2 linked regions of the Asanoa ferruginea genome follow. The protein of the gene in region 1 interacts with the protein of each later gene in a pairwise test. Links are inferred from orthologs where the notes say so. Each region holds a gene or a part of one and is shown on either strand. Other genes may lie near its edges.

Region 1 (7,995 bases):
AGCGCCCGCTCGGCAGGTCGAAGCGCCATCCGTGCAGCTGGCAGGTGAGCTGATCGCCGTCGACGATGCCGAAGCGGGTCAGGTCGGCCTTGAGGTGCGGGCAGCGCCGCTGGACGACCCAGTCGCCGAGGGTGACGTCTTCGGCGTCGGTGGTGCGCTCGTGCTCGTCATACCAGCCCTCGGCGTATTGCAGCCGCTCTTCCGACAGGCACTTGAAGAACGCATACACGAACTCGTTGTATTGCCCGATCCGCGCCGCCGAGAAGCGGCAGGAGAGGAACAGCGAGTTGACCCAGTCGACCTCGTCGATGAAAAGGAGGTGCTCCACGAGCGCCCGTTCAGTGCGGAAGCGATAGCGGACCTTCTCGTCCGCATACCGCCGGACCTCCTTGCCCGGGAAGTCGACCACGATCGACTCGACTGATTCGCCGTCGTAGCCGACCAGGTCGAAGCGCACCGGACCACCGACGCCCTTGGCCAGGTAGATCGACTCTTCGAGGAGCGGCTCGATGCGGCGCTTCATCTCCTTGAGCACGTCGATCTCGGGGTGCCGCCACGACGCCTTCTCGGCCACGATGATCGGGCGCTTGCGCTCGCGCATCTCTTCGAGGTGGGCCACCTTGTTGGCGAAGAACTCGTCGACATCGGTGGGGTGCGTGGTCTCGGCCGACGACTCGGTGACCTCGGTGACGCTGCCGGGCAGCAGAACGATGGCGTTGGTGCCGCCGACCTTGGCGTACTCCTTCATGAACACCGACTGGTCCGGGAAGATGTTGCCCTCGTCGCCGAAGATGTCGTTGAACTGCCACAACTCGTCGTCGAGGAAGCACGGCGGCCCGGCGATCGGGAAGACGTGCGACGCCTTCAGGTCATCGATGTAGCGCCAGGTCCGGTCAAACTGCCGATCGCGCTTCTGCTTACCGAACGCGGTCTTCGCCGACTGCGGCAGCTCGTAGACCATCGGATACCAGATCGCGCCCGAAAACTGCAGCATGTGCGCGTGCACGTGCCCGAGGGAGGTGAACAGTGACAGGTCGGTCGGCCGCGCGTCGTTCTGGTTGAGCAGCCGCACCCCGTCATATTCGACCCAGAGCGACGAGTCACCGATCGGCCCGTCCGTCGGCGACGTCAACGCCTGGATCATGACCTTGAGACCGCCGTCGAGCTCGACGACCTCCTCGGACACGGTCTTGATGAAGTCGGTGAACCCGAGCTCGCGAAGCTGGTCCTCGAGCTCACTGGTCGGATACTCCGGCAGCAGCACGCGCGCCTTCTTCGAGACAAACCGCTTAAGGTGCGGGGCGTCGAAGTGGTCGCGGTGCAGGTGGCTCAGATACAGGTAGTCGACCTGCCCGAGCGTCTCCCAGTCGAGCAGCGAGTTGTCGGGGAAGGGAAACCACGACGCGAAATAGGCGGGATTAACCCAGGGGTCGCACAGAATGCTCCCCGCTGGGGTGTCGATCCGCATGCTGGCGTGTCCCGTCCCGGTCACTCGCACGGCAGCAAACCCCCAAGATCAAAAGCATCGTCGTGTACGGCGAAAACGCTACCCGACGAGCCGGGGTGCCCGATCCTCGACGCCACGGGCGTGCCACACTGATCTCCGATCCATCCGAGGGAGGAGCCACGAGGTGGCAGAGCACGAGCCGGTCATCGCCCCCGACCAGAAGAAGCCGGGTCACCGCAAGGGCGGCCAGATCGGTGCCGTCGTCGTCGCGATCTCCCTGGTGCTGATGCAGTTCTGCAACAACGAGGTCTCCGGCGTCGAGCGCATCTGGCTCAACGGCATCGCCGCAGGCCTCATCCTCGCGGTCATCGGCGACGCCGTCCTCCGCCGCAACGGCCTCCGCTCCTCCTCCTAACCGGAGAAGCCGGAAAGCCGCAAAGCCCAAGCAGCAACCGGTCCCGGGCTCGTCGGCGGCACGACCGTCGCTCCCGCCGGGGACCGCTGCGCTGCGCTCCGCTGCCAGGCCCGCGCCACACAATCACCCCTGCCGCGACCCGAACAGGTCTGCGGGGGGCGATGGGCTTCATCGCCCAGATGCTGCCGCGGCAAACGGGAACAACGCGACGGGCACTCCCGGCCCCGAGCACGACCGCCCCGATGACCAGCGCTCGCGACCCCGCCATCCAGCCCGAGCACGACCGAAGACCATCGCCCAGCGCACGCGTCGGCGACATACCACAACGATCGGGCCCCGACCGGCGCGAGACAAAGCGAAGGCGCCGCCAGCCGCGCTCAGCGACCGCCGCCCATGCCGGCGCTGCCACGACCGAGGAGCCGGAGCCGGCGCCGCGCAGCCAAGCGGGTGCGGACAAACAAACGTCCCGCCCGCCGGTCAGTTGACCGACGAGCGGGACGGAAGAAAACCCTCAGCGCCGCCGAACGATGTCGCGAACCTCCATCAGCGCCTGCTCGACCTCAGCCTCGAAATAACCACCAGGCACCAGACCGAACTGCGTAGCGTCGAAATCGGCGTCAGTGATCGGGATCGGACCACGACCCGTCATGCCGGTCAGCACATCTTCGAAGAACCGGTCGACCTGAGCCGGGTCATACCCGCTGCCGAACCGACGCACCTGGAACGCCCGCCGCATCTGGTCGACCCGCGCGAGGTCGCTTCCGGGCGGACCCATGAGCGGCGGACCGCCCATACCGGGTGCACCGCCGGGCGCGCCGCCCATCGTGAGTCCGGGGCCGCCACCCATCCCGGGACCACCGGGACCAGGGCCCATGCCGGGACCGCCACCACCGGGGTGTGCCGGGCCGCCGCGGCCCAGGTCACCCCGCTCCGGCATGCGGATCTCGGCGGTCATGTCCATCTTGGCGCGCCGACCCGGCTGCTCCGGGCCGTCGTAGCGGTCGTCCGGCGGGAACCCGGGACCACGCCCACCCATCGGCGGGGGCGGTCCGGCCGGAGCACCGTCATACCCGCGCGGCGGCGGGCCGTCGAATCCGCCACCGTAGGGCGGCGGCGGGCCGGGACGCGCGTAGGGGTCGTCGTTGGGCAACGGGCGGGTGGGCAGCGGACCGCCACCCATGGCGGCCGCGCGCCGGTCGGGCGGACCCATCCGGTCCGGCGGGCCGAAAGAGCCCGGGGGCGGCGCCGCGATCGGCGGACCCATCCGGTCGGGCGGACCCATGCGATCGGGCGGACCCATGCGGTCCGGCGGCGGCCCGAAGCGGTCGGGCGGGCCGAGAGGTCCGGACGGACCGCCCATCCGGTCCGGCAGCCCCATCCGGTCTGGGCCGCCGGCACGCCCGTTGCGCTCCTCGAGCTCGCCGACCTGCCGCTCGACCCGGTCGAGGTGCAGGTCGACCTGCCATTCGTCGTATCCGCCGAAGCGGACCCGGAAGACGATGTCGTGTACTTCCTGCGCGCCAACCGGCTGGCCGACCGGGTCGCCAGCAAGGGTCGCCTCGACGCGGTCGAGGAACGCGTCGACCTCGTCGACCTTGTAGCCGCGACGGAGCGCCCGACGGCGGAATCGTTGACCCTGGCTCGCCACTATGTCTCCTGGTTAGTTCGCTCGGCCGCGGCCCCGAACGCGGTCATGTCGTCACCTCAGCAGCGGCAAGCTGGCCGCACGCACCGTCGATCTCGCGACCTCTGGTGTCACGCACGGTAGTCGACACGCCCGCCGCGCGCAGCCTCCGGACGAACTCGCGCTCGACCGGCTTGGCGCTGGCATCCCACTTGCTCCCCGGCGTCGGGTTGAGCGGGATGAGGTTGACGTGCGCGAGCCGCCCGGCCAGCAGACGCCCGAGCAGATCAGCTCGCCACGGCTGGTCGTTCACGTCTTTGATCATCGCGTATTCGACGGAAACACGGCGCCCCGTGCGATCCGCGTAATGCCACGCGGCGTCAAGCACTTCGGCCACCTTCCACCGTTGGTTGACCGGCACCAGTTCATCGCGCAGATCATCATCGGGCGCGTGCAGCGACAGCGCAAGAGTCACCGCGAGGTCTTCCTCGGCAAGCTTGCGCATCGCCGGCACCAGCCCGACCGTGGAGATCGTGATGTGCCGCTGGGAGAGCCCGAGCCCCTCGGGAGCCGGCGACGTCAGCCGCCGCACGGCCGCCAACACCCGGTTGTAGTTGGCCAGCGGCTCGCCCATGCCCATGAACACGACATGCGACAGCCGCGTAGGCGACCCCTCCATCGCACCGGACGCCGCGACCCCCGCCAGGTAGACGGCCTGGTCGACGATCTCCGCGGTGGACAGGTTGCGGGTCAGGCCGGCCTGACCGGTGGCGCAGAACGGGCACGCCATGCCGCATCCCGCCTGGCTGGAGATGCAGACGGTGACCCGGTCGGGGTAGCCCATCAGCACGCTCTCGACGAGCGCCCCGTCGTGCAGCCGCCACAACGCCTTGCGGGTGGTGCCGTCGTCGGTGGCCGTCTCGCGAACGGGCGTCAACAACAGCGGCAACAGATCCGTCGCGATCTTCGCCCGACTGGTCGCCGGCAGGTCGGTCATCGCGTCGGGGTCCCGCACCAACCGCCCGAAGTAATGGGTCGAAAGCTGCCGGGCCCGAAACCGAGGCTCACCGAGCGCGACCAACGCGGCCTCACGCCCCGCAACATCAAGATCGGCAAGGTGGCGCGGCGGCATGGCCGCACGCCGCCCGGCGGTCGCGGTCTTGGGCTGAATGATGGGCAGACTCGTCATGGCCGCTCCAGTCTCCCACGACTGGTCGATCACCTTCACCTGCCCGGGTGCCGGAACACAAATACGAAGATCCAATACCAATTCATCGACGCACGTCCGTCGGGTGTGCGACCGCTCGCTCCCGCGCGCACCGCTTCGCTGCCGACTCCGCGGCACACAATCAGTAACCCGAACCCCGATCGAATTGCCACCGGCACCGACTAATTGCGCTTTACCGCACACCACTTCCGAAACATCACTTTCCCCAACTCCGCCGCGCCCCGACCCGCCAACCCATCGGCAACCCGTTCCTGCCGCTGCGGCCCGCTCCCCGCCGGCCTCGTTGGGCGCCGGCCAGCACGGCGCCCAACGAGGCCGCCCCGTCCCATCAGTCGCCTCGGTCATCGCCTCGAGAGTCGCCGGCGTGGTCGCCGGCGCGCCGTCATCGCCGCCGCCGCCATCGGCGGGGTTTGCGCTGTCGCCGCGGTCACGCCCTAATTCGCCACGGGCCTCATCGCGGTCGTCCCCACCGGCGTTCGGCGCGGTCACAGCCATCGCCACCGTCGGCGCGTCGGCCGGATCGCCGCGGCCACAGCCGTCATCCCCCGACTGTCGCCACGATCGCCGCGGTCCGCGCCTTCGCCGCGGCCCCGCCGTCGCCACGATCGCCGCCGGCCTGATGGCGGTCGCCGTCATCGGTGCGGTCACAGCTGTCGTGCCACCGCGGTCGCCGCGGTATTGGCGGTCGCCGACATCAGGGCCGCGGTCCGCGCCTTGGCCTGCGACGGGATCGTCCGCGATTTCGCCGCACCGAAGATGGTTGCCCCACAGGGGTGCCTTGCCGCCGCGGTCACCGACGAGTACAGCCGGCGCAGCACCGCGGTCGCGTTCGCCGCGCCCCCGCCGTCGCCACGATCGGCGCCGGCCTGATGGCGGTCGCCGTCATCGGTGCGGTCACAGCTGTCGTGCCACCGCGGTCGCCGCGGTAATGGCAGGCGCCGACATCAGGGCCGCGGTCCGCGCCTTCGCCGCGCCACCGCCGTCGCCACGATCGCCGCCGGCCTGATGGCGGTCGCCGTCATCGGTGCGGTCACAGCTGTCGTGCCACCGCGGTCGCCGCGGTAATGGTGAGTGCCCCGAGGTCAACGGCGCGGTCACCGCGTCGGGGCAGGCAGTAGTGGCCGCCGCCGAAGCGGACGGCGCCGGGGTCAGCGGACCGGGGCGAAGATCGACAGGAGCAGGTAAGCGGTGGGTACCGCGAACAGGATCGAGTCGAGGCGGTCCATCAGGCCGCCGTGGCCCGGGAGCAGGCGGCTCATGTCTTTGACGCCCAGGTCACGCTTGAGCATTGATTCGCCCAGGTCGCCGAGGACTGCTGCCACGCTGATCGCCACGCCGAAGACGGCGCCCCACCAGAAGTCGATGTTCAGCAGGAAGTAGCAGGTCAGTGCGCTGCCGACGGCGGCCGCTACCACCGAGCCGCCGAAGCCTTCCCAGGACTTCTTCGGGCTGATGGTCGGTGCCATGGGATGCCGGCCGAAGAAGACCCCGGCCGCGTAGCCGCCCGTGTCTGACAGCACCACCGCGATCAGCACCACCAGGACCCGGTCGGCGCCGTCTTCCGGGACCGCCAGCAGGGCGGCGAAGCCGGCTAGGAACGGGACGTAAACCGCTATCAGGGTGGACACGGTCATGTCCAGCTTGAAGCCCTTGGTCCCGTCGGCCAAGCGCCAGACGGCCGCGGCCAACAGCGTCGCCACCAGGCCGAGGAGCAGGGCGTCGGCACCGGCGTACCAGGCCAGGCCGACCATCAGGATGCCGCCGGCGATCAGCGGGATGGTCGGCGGATGCGCGCGGACCTCGCGGGTGGCGCGGCTGACCTCCCAGATGCCGATGGCGACCGCGAGCGCGAGCACGCCGAGGAAGGCCGGCTTGTAGAGGTAGAGCGAAGCGACCAGGACCCCGCCGAGCGTGACGCCCACGCCGATCGCGGCGGGGAGGTTGCGGCCGGCGCGGCTGGGCTTCTGGGACGTCGGCGGCCGGCCGGGGCCAGCCCGGCGCTTGCCCGGCCCGCGGCGACGCTGGGGTGGGTCGGACGGCTCGTCGTCGGATCGCGCGCGGCGACGGTCGGCGTCGGGACGCGGCTCGCCGCGGCGGCGGTCGTCGTCGCGGGGGGCGACGACCGGGAGCTGGGTCGTGTCGGCCGTGTAGCCGTTGACCTCGGGCTCGTGCCTCGGGTCGGGGTCGGGCTCGGGCTGCTGTTGGAACCCGGGTTGCGTGGGGCCGGCCCAGCCCGGGACATCGAGGTTGGCGGGGAAGCCCGGGTCGTAATCCTCGGGCGCGACACCTGGGTGTCGCGCCCGACGCGGATCAACGCTCGAATAGGGGTCGGAGTAGGACATCACGCCGTAACCGGGCTCGCCGTTGAACGCCGCATGTCGCCGAGCCCCCCTTCGCGTATCGATCTCCTGACCAGGAGGAATCGTGCCGAGCCTACTGCACTCGCGGCCGCCTCCAGCTCAGACCTCGAGCAGCTCGGTTTCCTTGTGCTTGAGGAGTTCATCGATCTGTGTGGTGTAGCGGTGAGTCAGGTCGTCGAGATCTTTCTCGGCCCGTCGCCCCTCGTCTTCCCCGGTCTCGCCGTCTTTCACCAGGCGGTCGAGCTCTTCCTTGGCCTTACGCCGTACGTTGCGGATGGCGACCTTGGAATCTTCGGCCTTGCCCCGCGCGACCTTGATCATCTCGCGGCGGCGTTCCTCGGTCATCTGCGGGAGGTTGATGCGCAGCTGGTTGCCCTCGTTGTTGGGGTTGACCCCGAGGTCCGAGTCGCGGATCGCCTTCTCCATCGCATTGATCTGCGAGTTGTCGTAAGGCTTGATGATCGCCATCCGCGGCTCCGGGGTGCCCACGGACGCCATCTGGGTCAGCGGCGTCGGGGTGCCGTAGTAGTCAATGACGATCTTCGAGAACATCGCCGCGTTGGCTCGCCCGGTGCGGATCGCGGCGAACTCCTCCTTGGCGTGGTCGACCGCGCGATCCATCTTCTCTTCGGCCTCGAAGAGTGTGTCGTCGATCACCTGGTCCGTCGCCTCCTTCTGGGGATGTGGCTCTCAGTTGGCTGTGATCAAGGTGCCGATGCGCTCGCCCGCGACGGCCCGCATGATCGTGTCGTCGCCCTCGGCGCCGAACACCAGCATCGGCAGGCCGTTTTCCTCGCAGAGGCTGAACGCGGCCGCGTCGGCGACCCGCAGGCCACGCCGAAGCACCTCGGCGAACGTGACCGAGTCGAACTTGCTGGCCGTCGGGTCGGTGCGCGGATCGGCGGTGTAGACCCCGTCAAC
Region 2 (5,522 bases), 4.6 Mb from region 1 along the record:
GCCGGTTCATGCGCCGGGCCCGGCGCCGGCGGGTGCGTGCCGCGCTGCCCTGGGCGGTGGGCGCGGCCAGCCTCGCCGTGCTCGGCCTGCTGGCCTGGGCGATCTTCGGCTCCAGCCTGCTCGGCGTCCGCGCGATCGCGGTCGACGGCACGTCGCTGGTCGCTCCCGACGAGGTGCGGGCCGCGGCGGCCGTCCGCTCCGGCGCACCGCTGGCCCGACTCGATCTCGACGCGGTCGCCGCACGGGTGGGCGCGCTGCCGGCCGTGGAGAAGGCGACCGTCACCCGCGACTGGCCCGGCGGGCTGACCATCGTCGTGCTGGAGCGCACGGCCGAGGCGGTGGTGCCGCAGGGCAAGCGGTTCCTGGTGGTCGACCGCTTCGGCGTGGTGTTCCAGGACCTCAACCGCCGGCCGGCCCACCTGCCGCTGCTGCGGCTGGCCGACCCGCGGGGCAACCCCGACGCGGTCAAGGGTGCGGTGGCCGTGATCGCGGCGCTGTCGCCGGCCGTCCGCCGTCAGTTGGTCGACGTGAGCGTGGCCGGGCCGGCGCAGATCAGCCTCAAGCTGGCCGGCGGACGCACCGTGGTTTGGGGCGACGCGAGCCGCAACGCCGACAAGGCGACGGTGACCACGGCGTTGCTGCAACGCGACGGAAAGACGATTGACGTCAGCGATCCCGAGGTCGTCACGATCCGCTGAAGAAATACCGCGTGGCGACACGCCGTAGCTGGTCCTTGGATCACGGTCGTGTCCCGCTTACGTTGCCCCAGAGGCCGAGCAGTTGACATAACTCTAAGCCTCTAGTAGAGGGTGAGGGTTTCCTCCCTTGCCCTTCGCGTAGCGGCGGCATGCCGCGTCCGGCCGCACACGGGAAGGGAAGGCACCCCCGATGACACCTCCGCACAACTACCTGGCGGTCATCAAGGTCGTCGGCATCGGTGGCGGTGGCGTCAACGCCGTCAACCGGATGATCGAGGTCGGCCTCAAGGGCGTCGAGTTCATCGCCATCAACACCGACGCGCAGGCGCTGCTGATGAGCGACGCCGACGTCAAGCTCGACGTCGGCCGCGAGTTGACCCGGGGCCTCGGCGCCGGCGCCAACCCCGACGTCGGTAAGAGCGCCGCCGAAGACCACCGCGACGAGATCGAAGAGGTGCTCAAGGGCGCCGACATGGTGTTCGTGACCTGTGGCGAGGGCGGCGGCACCGGCACCGGCGGTGCCCCGGTGGTGGCCAACATCGCCCGCAAGCTCGGCGCGCTGACCATCGGCGTGGTGACCCGGCCGTTCTCCTTCGAGGGCAAGCGCCGCCAGGTGCAGGCCGAGGCCGGCATCGACGAGCTGCGCAACCAGTGCGACACGCTGATCGTGATTCCCAACGACCGGCTGCTGGCGCTCGGCGACCGCGGCATCAGCATGATGGACGCGTTCCGCCAGGCCGACCAGGTGCTGCTCTCCGGTGTCCAGGGGATCACCGACCTGATCACCACGCCCGGCCTGATCAACCTCGACTTCGCCGACGTGAAGAGCGTCATGAGCGGTGCCGGCAGCGCCCTGATGGGCATCGGCAGCGCGCGCGGCGACAACCGCGCCGTCGAGGCCGCCGAGGCCGCCATCTCCAGCCCGCTGCTGGAGCAGAGCATGGACGGCGCGCGCGGCGTGCTGCTCTCCATCGCCGGCGGGTCCGACCTGGGCCTGTTCGAGATCAACGACGCGGCACAGCTGGTCACCGACGCGGCCCACCCCGACGCCAACATCATCTTCGGCGCGGTCATCGACGACGCGCTCGGCGACGAGGTGCGGGTCACCGTCATCGCGGCGGGCTTCGACGGCGGCACGCCCGCCTACAAGCCGGCCGAGCAGGTGCGCAAGACCAGCCAGCCGCAGCCGGTGGTGACCAGCACGGTCACCGAGTCGGTGCCGCCGCCGGTGACCCCGGCCCAGCCGGCCCGCCGGGTGCTCTTCGACGACGTGGATGTCCCTGACTTCCTGAAGAACGGCTCTTAATAGCCTGTCAGGGTGAGTGCAGACGACATCCGGCGCGCCGAGCTGGCGGCCAACCTGGCGCGCGTGCGCGCCCGGATCGACGCCGCCCGCTCGACGGCCGGACGGACCGACGAGGTCACCCTGGTCGCGGTGACGAAGACCTACCCGGCCAGCGACGTCGCGTTGCTCGCCGACCTCGGCGTCACGGAGGTCGGCGAGAACCGTGACCAGGAGGCGGCGCCCAAGGCCGCCGAGATCGGTGACCGGGTCCGCTGGCACTTCGTCGGCCAGCTACAGCGCAACAAGGTCAAATCAGTCAGCGGGTACGCCGACGTCGTGCAGTCCGTCGACAGCGTCCGGCTGGCGACGGCGCTCGACCGCGCCGCCGCCGCGCACGGCCGGATCGTCGACGTGCTGCTCCAGGTGAGCCTCGACGCAGACGCGCACCGGGGCGGCGCGGTGCCCGGCGACGCCGACCCGGACCGGGGGCTCGACCCGACCGCGGCGGCCGTGGCCGACGCCGGCGCGCTGCGCCTCGCGGGCCTGATGGCGGTCGCGCCACTGGGTGTGCCGCCGGAGAAAGCGTTCTCCCGGCTGGCCGAGATCGCGGCCGCGTTCCATGTCGATCATCCGACAGCCACGGTCCTGTCGGCGGGAATGTCCGATGACCTGGAAAGCGCCGTTTCATACGGCGCGACACATGTGCGGATCGGTAGCGCGTTGCTCGGTAAGCGTCACTAGCTGGGGTAGCCTGGCGGCGGACACCAAACTACATCGGTGTTGTTTCCAAGCTGACCTTCGCAGCGCCGGGGGGCGTGCCGTCAACCGGGAGGATGACGGCGCAGGAGGGTCGGCCTGGTGCCGATGCATAGGCGGAGTCCACGCGCGTGACAGTGGCTCGAGCAGGGGGGCGCGTGCCACACGGCGGACGGAGGGGCGCGGCACATGGGAGCGTTGCGAAAGGCGGGCGTCTGGCTCGGGCTGGTCGAAGAGGAAGACGACGACCGGGGCTATGACGACGGCTACGAGGGCCGGTCCGGCGGAAGCCGGTCCGGTGATGCCGGCTACCGCGAATCACGCTACCGGTCCAACCGGTACGCCGACGAGTTCGCCGATGAGGAAGAAGAGGCCGACGACGTGCCGGCGGTGCCGCGGGCGCGGTCGACCCGGCACAGCGACCGCACGCCGAGCCGCCTCGAGGCGGCCGAGGCCGAGCTGGCCGAGACGCGCGACGCCCGGGAGGCCCGCGCCGAGCGGGCGCTCGAGCGGTCCAGCGTGCGTTCGATCACCCGGTCACCGGCTCCGGAGAGCGCGGCGCCGGTGAGTTACCCCACCCGCGACAACCTCGCGCTGGCACCGCAGGTGCAGCTACGTGAACGCGCTGTAGTCGCCGACGACGAGCAGCGTTACCAGATCACGACGTTGCACCCGACCACCTATCGCGAAGCCCGCACTATCGGCGAGCATTTCCGGGACGGCGTTCCGGTGATCATCAACCTCACCGAAATGGATGAGTCGGATGCCCGCCGTCTGGTGGATTTTGCGGCGGGGTTGGCGTTCGGTCTGAGGGGTACCATCGAGCGCGTCACCAACCGGGTGTTCCTGCTTTCACCGGCCAACGTCCAGGTCACAGCCGAGGACAAGGCGAAGATCGCTGAAGGCGGTTTCTTCACCCTGCCATAGCCCTTGAGCAGGGCAGAGTCGGCCAGACGGAGGGTCCTGCGAGCCGTGATCTCGATTGTGTTCCAGGTTCTCTACCTGCTGTTGTACTTCTTCCTGATCACTCTGCTCGCACGATTCGTATTGAGCGCGGTGCTCCAATACGGCCGTCGTTGGCAACCAAGTCGAGGTGCGGCCGCCGGACTCGAAGTGGTGTGGAGCGTCACCGATCCGCCCCTCAAGGCGTTGAGGCGTGTGATCCCACCACTGCGGATCGGTAACCTGAGCATCGACCTCGCTTCCCTTGTGCTCTTGGTTATTCTGTTCGTGCTGATGACGTTCGTGGTGGAGCGCTGGATCTGACACCGTGTCTGACCAGGAGCTACGCGGCCGCAACTGACCCGAGGAGTTTCGATGCCGCTTACCCCGGCCGACGTGCATAACGTCGCCTTCAAGAAACCCCCGATCGGCAAACGGGGGTACGACGAGGAGGAGGTCGACGCATTCCTCGATGAGGTCGAGCGCGAGCTCGCCCGGCTGATCGAGGAGAACAACGAGCTGCGCGCCCAGGTCGAGCGTGGCGGACCCCGAGGCGGCGCGCCAGCCGGCCCGGGTGCCGACCCGCGACTGGCGGCGGAGCTCAACGACCTCAAGGCCCAGCTCGACCGGATCCAGCGTGACAAGGCCGCCGCTGAGCAGGCCGCCCGTGCCATGCAGGGCGAGCTCGAGCAGATGCGCGCCCAGGGCGCCCCGGTTGTGGGTGGCGATGGCGAGCAGCAGGCCCTCCGGGTCCTGATGATGGCCCAGCGCACGGCAGACGACCACGTGTCCGACGCCCGGCGCGAGGCCGACAAGCTGCTCTCCGACGCGCGCACCAAGGCCGAAGAGGTCACTCGCGAGGCGCGGGCCAAGGCCGACGCGCTCGAGCGTGACGCGCGGCAGCGGCACCAAGAGGCCATGGGCGGTCTCGACGCCAAGCGCACGGCGCTGCAGAAGCACATCGAAGAGCTCAAGCAGTTCGAACGGGAGTACCGCACCCGGCTCAAGGCCTACCTGGAGAGCCAGCTCCGCGACCTCGACGGTCGTGGGCAGGGGCTCGAGGCCGAGATGACCCGGACCGACGGCAATCGGTCTGTGGCGTCCGGCGCACCTGGTCTGGCCACCGCCGGTCTCGCGGGCTCCTACGGCGGCGCGGGACGCTCCGGCTCCCTCGAAGCCGGCCGCTAGGGCTCTTCGAACCGACAACGGTTCCGTAAGCCCAACCGGGGGCGGGCATGCGTCCCCCGGACGGTGCCGTGTCTCCGGCGTTCCCGGGTCCCCCCGGGGGCACGCCGGACCCACGACATCTATACAGAAAGCGGCGGGGGTGAGCCGTGATCGTTGCAAGTTTGGTGCTCATCCTCGGTGCTGTCACGCTGCTCGTGCTCGGACTCGCAGGTGGTTCGAGCGTGTTGTTGGTCCTGTCGATCGCGGCGAGTCTGCTCGCCGCCGTCGCGCTCGTCGTCGGCGCCCGCCAGGCAGCCGCCGCCCGCGCACAGACGCAGACCAGCTACACCGATGACGAGCGCTTTCCGCGTGCCGGCGACGAGGATGACGCGAGAGTGTTCCACCACCGCTCGACGGTCCGGGGCGACGAGCCCCGCCGCCGGCGGGCGACCGCATGGGGGGCAGACGAGACGTCTGTCGCGGTCGCTGACCCCGTCGCTCCACCGAGCGTGCCCACCCAGGGCACCTACCGGTCGGGCGAGGGCACCGAATACGGTCGGCGCAGAGCGGCGACTTCGACAGTCGACGAGCCGGGGGGCCTTGTCGACGATCGGACCGGTCAATACGACCAGGGTTTCGCCGACCTCCGCGCCGCACCGGCGGCACCGGGATGG

Evidence for each region.
Region 2: the proteins of rlmN (region 1) and ftsZ interact in binary tests that used the Escherichia coli proteins (3 or more experiments, as listed by UniProt). The link is inferred for Asanoa ferruginea from one-to-one orthologs.

Annotation. Positions count from the first base shown.
Region 1 is NZ_QUMQ01000001.1:4,078,103-4,086,097, reverse strand. Bases 2,615-5,489 are described here. They hold rlmN (dual-specificity RNA methyltransferase RlmN), read right to left. Parts: upstream 4,676-5,489; coding sequence 3,554-4,675; downstream 2,615-3,553. Other genes in these bases: DFJ67_RS19155 (DivIVA domain-containing protein), read right to left, coding at 2,615-3,510. Also shown: DFJ67_RS19165 (Rieske 2Fe-2S domain-containing protein), read right to left, coding at 1-1,498; DFJ67_RS19160 (hypothetical protein), read left to right, coding at 1,632-1,862; more of DFJ67_RS19155, read right to left, coding at 2,374-2,614; DFJ67_RS19140 (phosphatidate cytidylyltransferase), read right to left, coding at 5,863-7,056; frr (ribosome recycling factor), read right to left, coding at 7,174-7,731; pyrH (UMP kinase), read right to left, coding at 7,765-7,995.
Region 2 is NZ_QUMQ01000001.1:8,713,020-8,718,541, reverse strand. What follows is about bases 65-2,946. They hold ftsZ (cell division protein FtsZ), read left to right. Parts: upstream 65-888; coding sequence 889-2,004; downstream 2,005-2,946. Other genes in these bases: DFJ67_RS40560 (cell division protein SepF), read left to right, coding at 2,929-2,946; DFJ67_RS40565 (YggS family pyridoxal phosphate-dependent enzyme), read left to right, coding at 2,017-2,724; DFJ67_RS40575 (cell division protein FtsQ/DivIB), read left to right, coding at 65-698. In the rest of the region: more of DFJ67_RS40575, read left to right, coding at 1-64; more of DFJ67_RS40560, read left to right, coding at 2,947-3,666; DFJ67_RS40555 (YggT family protein), read left to right, coding at 3,712-4,005; DFJ67_RS40550 (DivIVA domain-containing protein), read left to right, coding at 4,057-4,869; DFJ67_RS44870 (hypothetical protein), read left to right, coding at 5,016-5,522. UniProt on the Escherichia coli protein: Essential cell division protein that forms a contractile ring structure (Z ring) at the future cell division site. The regulation of the ring assembly controls the timing and the location of cell division.